Regions from separate parts of the Lysinibacillus sp. GJ-1 genome, predicted to be linked through region 1. Evidence: a T-box and tRNA genes for the amino acid it is inferred to sense, from the RefSeq annotation. Region 1 holds a T-box; the other regions hold tRNA genes.

Region 1 (3,289 bases):
AATTAAAAGGGATTGAAAAAGCTGATAGCGTCAGTTGGGATGCCCATAAATGGTTATTTCAGACGTATGGTTGTGGTATGATTTTGGTTAAAAATAAAAACTTATTATTTCATAGTTTTCATACTAACCCTGAATATTTAAGAGATGCACAAATAAATAATGAAGAAATCAATTTTTGGGACTTCGGTATGGAACTGACACGCCCAGCTAGAGCGCTAAAGCTGTGGTTCACGTTGCAAGTTCTGGGGTCGGATAAGATGGAGGAATTTATTAATCATGGTATACGTCTAGCAGAATATGCAGAAAGTGAAGTATTAAAGTACAAGGATTGGAACATTATAACGAAAGCGAACTTGGCAATCGTCAATTTTCGATTTTCACCACCGCATTTTGACGATGAAATCATAAATAAAGTGAATACAGAAATTTCGAGAAAAATGGTTAGTAGTGCTTATGCCGGTGTCTTTACGACAATTTTAAACGGCCAAGTAGTTTTAAGAATTTGTACGATTAATCCTGAAACAACCGATATGGAAATAAAGAAGACGATTGCACTTTTGGATAAGTACGCAAGAGCCATTTCTGTCAAAATGCTTTCCGATGTCAATAAAAGCAAGGAGCTACAGACTGTCAAAAATTGAAGATGCTGTCTATTTGTTTTCGTATCATTTAGATGAAAGGTATTTATTTAATATAAAAAGAACATGTTTTGAAAATCAAAATATGTTCTTTTCTTATGGCCAAACGCATATAAACACCTTATTAGCTGTAGGTATTATACTTGTAAAAGTAGGTGTATTATTTTAATAATCAAACAAATAATGTTAACATAGAAAGATGTATATAATTGGTAATATTTACTTTGGTATAATCTAGGTGTAAAACGGTTACAAGCGAAAGAATACTTTCATTATAGGAGGATGAACAATGGAGACAAAAGAACAAATATTACACTTGTTATTGCAAAAGGGCTTTAAGTTTAGATTTTATGAAGATCAAAATTTACTTTTCTATACAAAAGAGATTACGGAACCTGTATTTGTTAAATGGTTTGCTGAAGAACACTGTCATTTGCCTGACTGTGATTTAACGCATGTGTCGATTTCCCTTGAAATTACGGATAATCTCGAACGTGCGCAATATACTTTCTTTAATGGAATTGATAAACAATATATTTTTAAAGACTTACTAGAGTTTAGAGAAGTATTGGAAAAGCTACCTAATTTAATTGAATTACGCTAATGGATAATTTTTTAATGAAAGAGTGAGCTTAATGTCAGAAGGAAAAATGCTTTCTGTCTTTACTAGAAACAGTTTGACATTGTCCATCGTTTTCTACTTAAACCAACTCAACGTTGACTTGAAGGATATAATCATGTAAAATATTCCAAAATTAATTAATAATTATACATTCTGTGAAAAAGATAGTAATTCATTTTGAGCTGCTAAGCGAGTTAGGGATGGTGTGAGCCTAATGCAGATCGTTTGAATGAAACGCACTTTGGAGAAGTTTCCCGAAATACTAGTAGGGAATACCGGGGCGTCACCCCGTTATCAATTGAAAGTGGTCATAATAATGGCAACTAGAGTGGTACCACGGGAATGCAATGCTCTCGTCTCTTATTTGAGACGGGGGCTTTTTTATTTGTAGAGGAGGGAATGGATATGATAACAGAAATTGCGAAAAGTTTAGCGATCGCATTACATCATCAAGTAACAGTAGAGGACATTAAAACATTACTTGAAAAACCTAAAAATAGAGCAATGGGTGATTTTGCCTTGCCATGTTTTAAACTGTCTAAACAGCTAAGTAAATCTCCACAAACCATTGCAGTTGAAATTCAAAAAAATGTAACGTGTGAATTAATTCAATCCGTCAAGCTAGTTGGCGGATATGTCAATTTATTTTTAAATCAACCTCACATCACGCAACAAATATTAAGTAAAATGATGATAGAGCAAAAATTATATGGAACAAGTCCGATAAGTAAAGGCAATGTTGTATTCGACTTTTCTTCCCCTAATATCGCCAAGCCTTTCTCAATGGGCCATTTACGTTCAACTGTTATAGGGAATGCGCTTGCCAATTTAGCAGAGAAAAATGGTTATAAGGCTATTCGTATCAATCATTTAGGCGATTGGGGTACTCAGTTTGGAAAGTTAATTGTCGCTTATCATCTATGGGGAAACCAACAAGCAATTGAAGCAGCACCAATTAAAGAATTATTGAAAATTTATGTAAAATTTCATGAAGAAGCACAACAAGATGCAACGTTAATTGTACAAGCGCGAGCGGCATTTAAAGCGTTAGAAGATCAAGATGAAGAGGCGCTTGCTCTTTGGCAATGGTTTAGAGAGGTATCATTAGAAGAATTCAAGGGACTATATCAGCTGTTAGGTATTCAATTTGATCGTTACGAAGGAGAAGCGTTCTATAATGATAAAATGGCAACGGTTGTAAGAGAATTACAAGCAAAAGAACTACTAACACTATCAGAAGGTGCATATGTGGTTGAACTTGAGGATATGCCTCCTTGTATCATCAAGAAAACAGACGGAGCTACACTGTATGCTACGCGTGATTTAGCAGCCGCCTTTTATCGACAGCAACAGTATAATCCTGAAAAAATTTATTATGTCGTGGGCAATGAACAAACATTACATTTCCAACAGTTATTTCACGTTATTGAAAAAATGGGTTACGCTTGGGCACAAGATTTATGTCATGTGGCTTTTGGAATGATGCTTCAAGAGGGAAAAAAGATGTCAACGCGAAAAGGGAAAATGGTTCTTCTACATGATGTATTGACAGAAGCGATTGAGACTGCAAAACAAAGTATTCAACTGAAAAATCCACATTTACAAAATAAAGAAGAAGTAGCGAGGCAGGTTGGTGTAGGTGCCGTTATTTTCAATGACTTAAAAAATAATCGCATCCATGATATTGAATTTTCTATAACCGACATGATGCAGTTTGAAGGGGAAACGGGCCCATATATCCAATATACGCATGCACGCATTCACTCCATTTTAGACAAAGCAGATGGTCCACTTGAGGAAGTGTCTTTCCAACCGTTAGGACAACAGGCTTGGCAGGTCTTGTTGTTACTTGAACAATTTCCTCGCGTAATTGCGAACGCGTATGAGCAAGTTGATCCTTCCATCATAGCTAAATATGCTTTACAATTAGCTCGTGCGTTTAATAAATACTATGCAACGAATAAAATTCTAGCAAAAGATCGCTTACAAGGTTGCCGTTTAACATTATGTCATTGTGTAGCTATGATTC
Region 2 (3,289 bases), 1.1 Mb from region 1:
ATTAACATGCTCCATCCACAACAGTCGATTCATCGCCATAAAATCAGCCTCTGCTTTACTAATGCATCTGCGATGATCCTGTTGCGGCTGTAAAAAGTGCCGAATAGGCGCTGTATACTGGTTGGATGGAGCCGTATAGATGACGCTTAAAGAATTCCGGGAATAGCTGTTTGAATATGGAAACAATGCACATTCACTCCCTTAAAAAATTCATTCTAGTGTAGAATACTCTACACGATCCTTGAATGTGCAAGAATCCAGATGCGTCCATTATTCCTCATAGATCATTTTCTTTGTCATGCCTCCATCGACCGTAATATTAATCCCTGTGACAAATCGATTCGCAGGATTTGTTAAGTACAGACATGCTTGTGCAATATCTTCCGGCACACCAACACGCCCTACTAGATGTTGTTCATGATCGCTAGCACGTAGCTGTTCATAATCACCGGTTTCAATCCAACCAGGTGATATACAATTGACCGTAATGTTATCTGGACCGAAAGAGCGGGCTAATGCATGCGTTAACGCTACAATACCGCCCTTGGAAGCGGCATACGCTTCACTATAAGGCTCAGACATAAAAGCCCGTGTAGAAAGAAACAATCGAACCTCCAAGCTCATTTGTCCGCATGATTTTAGCCGCTTCTCTAGAACAGAATAAAACACTCGTTAAATTCGTTTGTAAAAGATTATGCCACTGTGCAACCGTAATATCATAAGGTGACACATGCTCAAACTTACCCGCATTATTAATTAAAATCGTAATCGTCCCAAAATGTTGGACCGTTTGCTGCATTAACGCAACAATATCTTGTTCTTTTGACACATCCGCCTCCACAAACAATGCCGAATACCCTTGTTCATTACACTCTTGCGCTAATTGATGCCCCAGCTCTACATTCACATCTGCAATTACAACCTTGGCACCACGCTGTGCATATGCACGCACAATCCCTTCTCCAATTCCTTGCGCACCACCAGTCACCACAACCACCGACTTTTCAAACATACACATACCTCCATTTTTGCTTATTATTTTAACAAAAAATAAGACAATGTAATGCAGTGAAATAACATAAAGAAAGCTATAGCATCATACAATAAATAGGTATATAATATTTTCAAGGCAAACCTTGCCTCCATAGTAAAATTCATGTTGACATTATGTAATAAAGGACATATAATAAATATTGTCTTTCCTAAGAGGTTTTTAGGAACACACACACCATGTCTCAGTAGCTCAGCAGGATAGAGCAACTACTTTCTAAGCCGTCGGTCGGGGGTTCGAATCCCTCCTGGGACGTATCAAGGTTCAGATAGAATAAGTTTGAACCAACTGAAAAGCGCTTCAAATCCTTTAATATCAAAGGTTTGAGGCGCTTTTCCTTTTTTTGAGAATACGTTAGAAAAGGATAGAAAATGAAAAGTTTCTACACATTTTCTACACAAGAAAAAGTATTATGAAGTCGCTTCTTAACTGTTATTACACTAAGCCGTTAAAAGGTTAAGTGTAACTATTCGGATTCAATTAGCCGAAGTCCTCATTAAACACTATTCTTGAATGCCATCCATCGTTCTTAATGAAATACTTTGTAATTCAGAATGGAATATATGTAAATTGGAAATGAAAATGTGTAAAATGAAGGGGCTGATTGTTATAGCGTTTTATGAAGATAAAGAAATTTACTGCTATAGTTGACGTAAAAAGACCTTATTTACACGTAGAGATTTGCATAAAAATATTGGAGTAGACAGTCATTGTAGTGAATGTTCAGGCATTTGGTTTGAGTGGCAAAATCGAGCCGTGGAGCGGGAAATGGAAAAGTGGATTGAATATTACCAAAGTGTCGTAAATTAACTTCAATAGAACCTCTAGGCACAGGTTATGAGTTCGATGTGGTATTTTAATTAGACTGTTTTCTTAAAGATTGTTGCTAAACAAAACCTTGAGAGGCAACAAAAAAACAGAGTTAATCTAACTTAACGGGTTTACTTCAGAGGTGCAAACAAGTAAATATCTAGTCAAAACGCACAGTGTTTGGCATATGAAATCACTGTGCGTTTTTTTTGTTAAATCAGGGTATTACACTTTATTTAATTTTTCACATATGGAAACGCACCCTAAATCACACTGATGGAAATAATTATTGTAGAGTATGTTAATTTGTACGTGATTTATATGGTGAATTGTATGGAGAAAAAGAAAAACAGAATAACATTATGTGATAAAATACAATTAAATGTCATTAAAGTAATTATAGGGAGACCTAAAATGAAAAAGAAAACAAACTATTTAGCCTTACTTTTAACGGTCATCTTTATGGTTGGTTGTACGAACGTAGAAGATGTATCCATTACAGATGGAGAAACAGATTCACAAGAAGTATCCACAGTTAATACAGATGAAAATAACAAAAAAGAAGAAATTATCACTACGGTTGTTGATGAACCTGTAGTAGAGGAAACACCAACCCAATCAAATAATGAATTGTTTTCAGAATACAAAATAATTGAAGTTGATGGTGGTAATTTGTCTGGATATCGTGAACCTAACGTCGTCGTTGACATTGGTTACGGAGACCGTGAATACTGGGCATTTACTAATGAATACGGGCAACTAGTACGTGTCCTTGCTGACGAAATCATTCTACAAGATGATAGTAAGGAACCTGTATTAACTAATGGCAGATACTATTCTGATGAAGCAAAAGTGCCTGGCGTCGAAAGTACGTTTCTAGATGAAGGACATGTAATTGCAGATTCTCTCGGAGGGGTATCGAATGCTTATAATATAACCTCGCAAAATAGTACCCTCAACCGACATGGTGATCAGGCTTATATGGAAGACGCAATCCGTAAAGCAGGTGGAGCTACTAATTTTGAAGCAATTATCACATATCCGAATACGGAAACGCAGATTCCTTCAAGCTATCAGTATACCTATACAATAAACGGAAATGTCATTACAGATTCATTTGAAAATGTGAATCCAGATGAAGTAAACGAATCTCTTGGACTAACCGGAAATAAGGAGTCCGAGTCCAAATCAGCAAGTTCTTCAACAAATGAAGGTGATCTTTCTAGTGTTGATACAAATGGTAATGGTATCGTGACAATCGCAGAAGCAAAAGTAGCTGGTTTCAGTATGCCAATAACTAGAGAACACTGGTTGTACAAATATATGCAAGATCGTGATAACGACGGTATTGTAGGTGAATAAGCCCCTAGAACTTTGAGGCAAAATAAATGAACGAAAGAACATTTTCCTCGTTGGATGATTTATAAC
Region 3 (3,289 bases), 1.6 Mb from region 1:
ACGGTAGTTCCAAACTATGTCCCATTGTAAATCAAAGATGTCCATCAGAACCCCTACTTTCCCATTCAAATTCTCTACTATTAAATCCCCTAGTAAATCAAATGAGCCGCTAGCATGATTCGGCTAACGGCATCGTTTATTACTTAAAGTCCTGACCAGTAATTTCTGCTAATTTACCATTGTCTTTAATTTTTTGTAGACCTTCATTTAATAGTTTTAATAACTCCGTATTGCCTTTTTTCACCATAAAGCCATAGTATTCTTTTTCAAATGCATCATCTTCAATTACTTTAAGTTTTGCATTTGGATTTGCCTTGATATATTCGTAAATAACTGCATTGTCACCAATTGTTGCATCTACGTTACCGTTTAACATTTCTTGAATAGCAACTGGTTGGTTTTCAAATGCCATGATGTTTGTACTTGCATCGCCTTGTAATTTTTTTGCTGCCATATGACCCGTTGCATTAATTTGTACTGAAATCTTTTTATCTTTTAAATCAGCTAATGACTTAATATCAGAATCTTCTTTTACAACGATTAATAATTGAGATTCATAATATGGTTCTGTAAAATCAAATGATGCTTTACGTTCTTCATTGATCGTAATACCAGATGCACCGATATGTGTTTCACCATTTTTAATTGTTTGGAATACTGGCTCCCAGCCAATGTTTTCCCATTCTACTTTAAAGCCCATTTCATCAGCAATCGCTTGCAAAATATCGACATCTAATCCTACAATATTGCCTTTATCGTCAATTGACTCGAACGGTGCAAATGTAGCCTCTGTTCCTACCTTATACACCTTGTCCTTCGCGCCACCATCAGCCGGTGCATCACCAGTAGATGTGTCTTCTTTAGCACCGCAGCCCGCTAGCACAAGCGTAAATGCCGCCACGATCATCAATAACGTCCAAAAACGTTTTTTCATAGTTTTTCCCCCTAAACATTTAATCATTTTCCGACCACTTCATTTTTCTCAATTCGGAAATGTTAGACTATTAGGTCAATTATAGTGTCAATAGAGTTGATATACAATACGATTTCGTATAAAAGTGATTATTTTTTCATAAAAATGAATTTTACTAAGCATAATGAAGAAAAATTATGTAATAAAAACAAGATACTTGTCACAAAATGTATACTTATGCAATTTTAAGATCGTTTTTATACAGATTTTAGATATTTTTGAGCACAAAAAAAGAATCCCCTCAGATAGGATTCTTCTTTTGGGCTAGCATGCTAGCCTCACGTTCGGTATGTTCACTAAAAAAAATTTTTGGAGTTGTTGCTTTTTGAAGGTTTAGAAAGGAATAAATCTGGGAATAATGCCTACGGGACAATATTCCCCCCTATTCCTCTCTTTCTCCCCTAAGCAGGCTGCTAAACTACTTATAGGAGAACGAGCTATAAAAGTATATCAAATAATCAGTAAAATGGCGCCCTCGGAGGGAATCGAACCCCCAGTGCAAGAACCGGAATCTTACGTGTTATCCATTACACCACGAGGGCAATTGAACATAAAAAAAGTACTCACTCTAAGGCTTTACGGTAAAGCATCATGTAGATAATCCTCATTTCAGAAGCATACCTGCAAAATAGTGTACTGTACTTTAACTTACGACCTTTCCATTATACAAACGTCTTGCCCATTTTTCAACTATAAATTTTTATTTTTGTTATATATTTTATTTCTTAATATCAGCGTTAATATTTGACCTTCCCTGACTATAATGTGTATGATAAGGTTACAACTGAAATATAATGGATGATTTCAGTAAAAGTATTCGAATTTAGTTTTTTAAGGAGGATTTAACATGAATTTAATTCCTACAGTTATTGAACAAACAAGTCGTGGTGAACGTGCTTATGACATTTATTCACGACTACTAAAAGACCGTATTATCCTATTAGGTAGTGCGATTGATGACAACGTTGCAAACTCAATCGTTGCACAGCTTCTATTCTTAGAAGCAGAAGATCCAGATAAAGATATTTCTCTTTACATTAACTCACCAGGTGGTTCGATTACAGCTGGTATGGCAATCTACGATACAATGCAATTCATCAAGCCAAAAGTACAAACAATTTGTATTGGTATGGCTGCATCTATGGGTGCTTTCCTACTTGCTGCTGGTGAACCTGGTAAACGTTATGCATTACCGAATGCAGAAGTAATGATTCACCAACCACTTGGTGGTGCACAAGGTCAAGCGACTGAAATTGAAATTGCGGCAAAACGCATTTTATTCCTTCGTGAAAAATTAAATGGTATTTTATCTGAACGTACAGGTCAGCCATTAGAAGTCATCTCAAGAGATACAGACCGTGATAACTTCATGACAGCTGAACGTGCGAAAGAATACGGCTTAATCGACCATATTTTTGTACGTAACGAACGCTAATTAGAAAAACCGCTAAGCTCAAATGGCTTAGCGGTTTTTTTAATGGGTGCTAGGCTCTCACGTAAGACATAAAACATCCGCTCACTAGCGCGAGTCGCAACTTTCATATGTGTCCGCCCAACGGCCATATCAAAAACCTCTAAGCTCTTGTGACTTAGAGGTTTTTGATTAGTCTTCCTTTTCAATAAGCGCAGCTAAGGATGAAACCGCTTGCTCTGCATCGCTACCTTCACTGCTTAAAACAACCTTCGTGCCTTTTGCAATGGCTAAGCTCATTACACCCATAATGGATTTGGCATTTACTTTTTTATCGTCTTTCTCAAGAAAAATATCAGCGCTGAAACGATTTGCTTCCTGTACAAACAACGCTGCTTGTCTAGCTTGAAGTCCTAATTTTAATTTTACCTGGACTGTTTTTTCAGTCATTCGCAATACTCCCCTTCACTACCGTTCATCTATTAGTATTATATTACCTCACTTAACAGCAGAAGAACAATAAGCGATTGTGCTTGCTTTCATATCGAATACGCATGAAAACTTAACCGCCTATCTTTTCACCTCTTCTTAATGCATCTGCTATTTCGTCTATTTTACGCAATCGATGATTGACTCCTGATTTACTAACCGTTCCACTTGATACCATTTCACCAAGTTCTTTTAACGTCACATCTTGATATTCCACACGTAGGCGTGCAATTTCGCGCAGTTTTTCAGGCAACTGATCCAAGCCAATGGAATTTTCGATAAATCGAATATTTTCTACCTGACGCAGTGCAGCACCTATTGTTTTATTCAAGTTTGCTGTCTCACAGTTCACAATACGATTCACACTATTGCGCATATCGCGTAATATACGAACATCTTCAAATTTCATCATGGCT

What was found. A T-box is a leader RNA that pairs with one kind of tRNA and senses whether it is charged. The one in region 1 lies ahead of argS (arginine--tRNA ligase), so its partner is inferred to be a tRNA-Arg.
Region 2: it encodes a tRNA-Arg, which carries the amino acid that the T-box ahead of argS (arginine--tRNA ligase) is inferred to sense. The anticodon was not compared.
Region 3: it encodes a tRNA-Arg, which carries the amino acid that the T-box ahead of argS (arginine--tRNA ligase) is inferred to sense. The anticodon was not compared.

The regions. Positions count from the first base shown of each region.
Region 1 is NZ_CP088912.1:2,307,017-2,310,305, reverse strand. It holds gene LO754_RS10985 (pyridoxal phosphate-dependent decarboxylase family protein) at 1-641, shown strand, start outside; gene LO754_RS10980 (hypothetical protein) at 928-1,242, shown strand; T-box leader at 1,407-1,624, shown strand; gene argS (arginine--tRNA ligase) at 1,660-3,289, shown strand, end outside.
Region 2 is NZ_CP088912.1:3,435,019-3,438,307, reverse strand. It holds gene LO754_RS17015 (hypothetical protein) at 1-186, opposite strand, end outside; partial or broken gene LO754_RS17010 (SDR family NAD(P)-dependent oxidoreductase) at 271-1,012, opposite strand; tRNA gene LO754_RS17005 (tRNA-Arg) at 1,233-1,306, shown strand; gene LO754_RS17000 (DNA/RNA non-specific endonuclease) at 2,276-3,223, shown strand.
Region 3 is NZ_CP088912.1:3,868,282-3,871,570, forward strand. It holds gene LO754_RS19150 (amino acid ABC transporter permease) at 1-45, opposite strand, end outside; gene LO754_RS19155 (basic amino acid ABC transporter substrate-binding protein) at 140-934, opposite strand; tRNA gene LO754_RS19160 (tRNA-Arg) at 1,441-1,515, opposite strand; gene clpP (ATP-dependent Clp endopeptidase proteolytic subunit ClpP) at 1,821-2,408, shown strand; gene LO754_RS19170 (HPr family phosphocarrier protein) at 2,577-2,834, opposite strand; gene whiA (DNA-binding protein WhiA) at 2,947-3,289, opposite strand, start outside.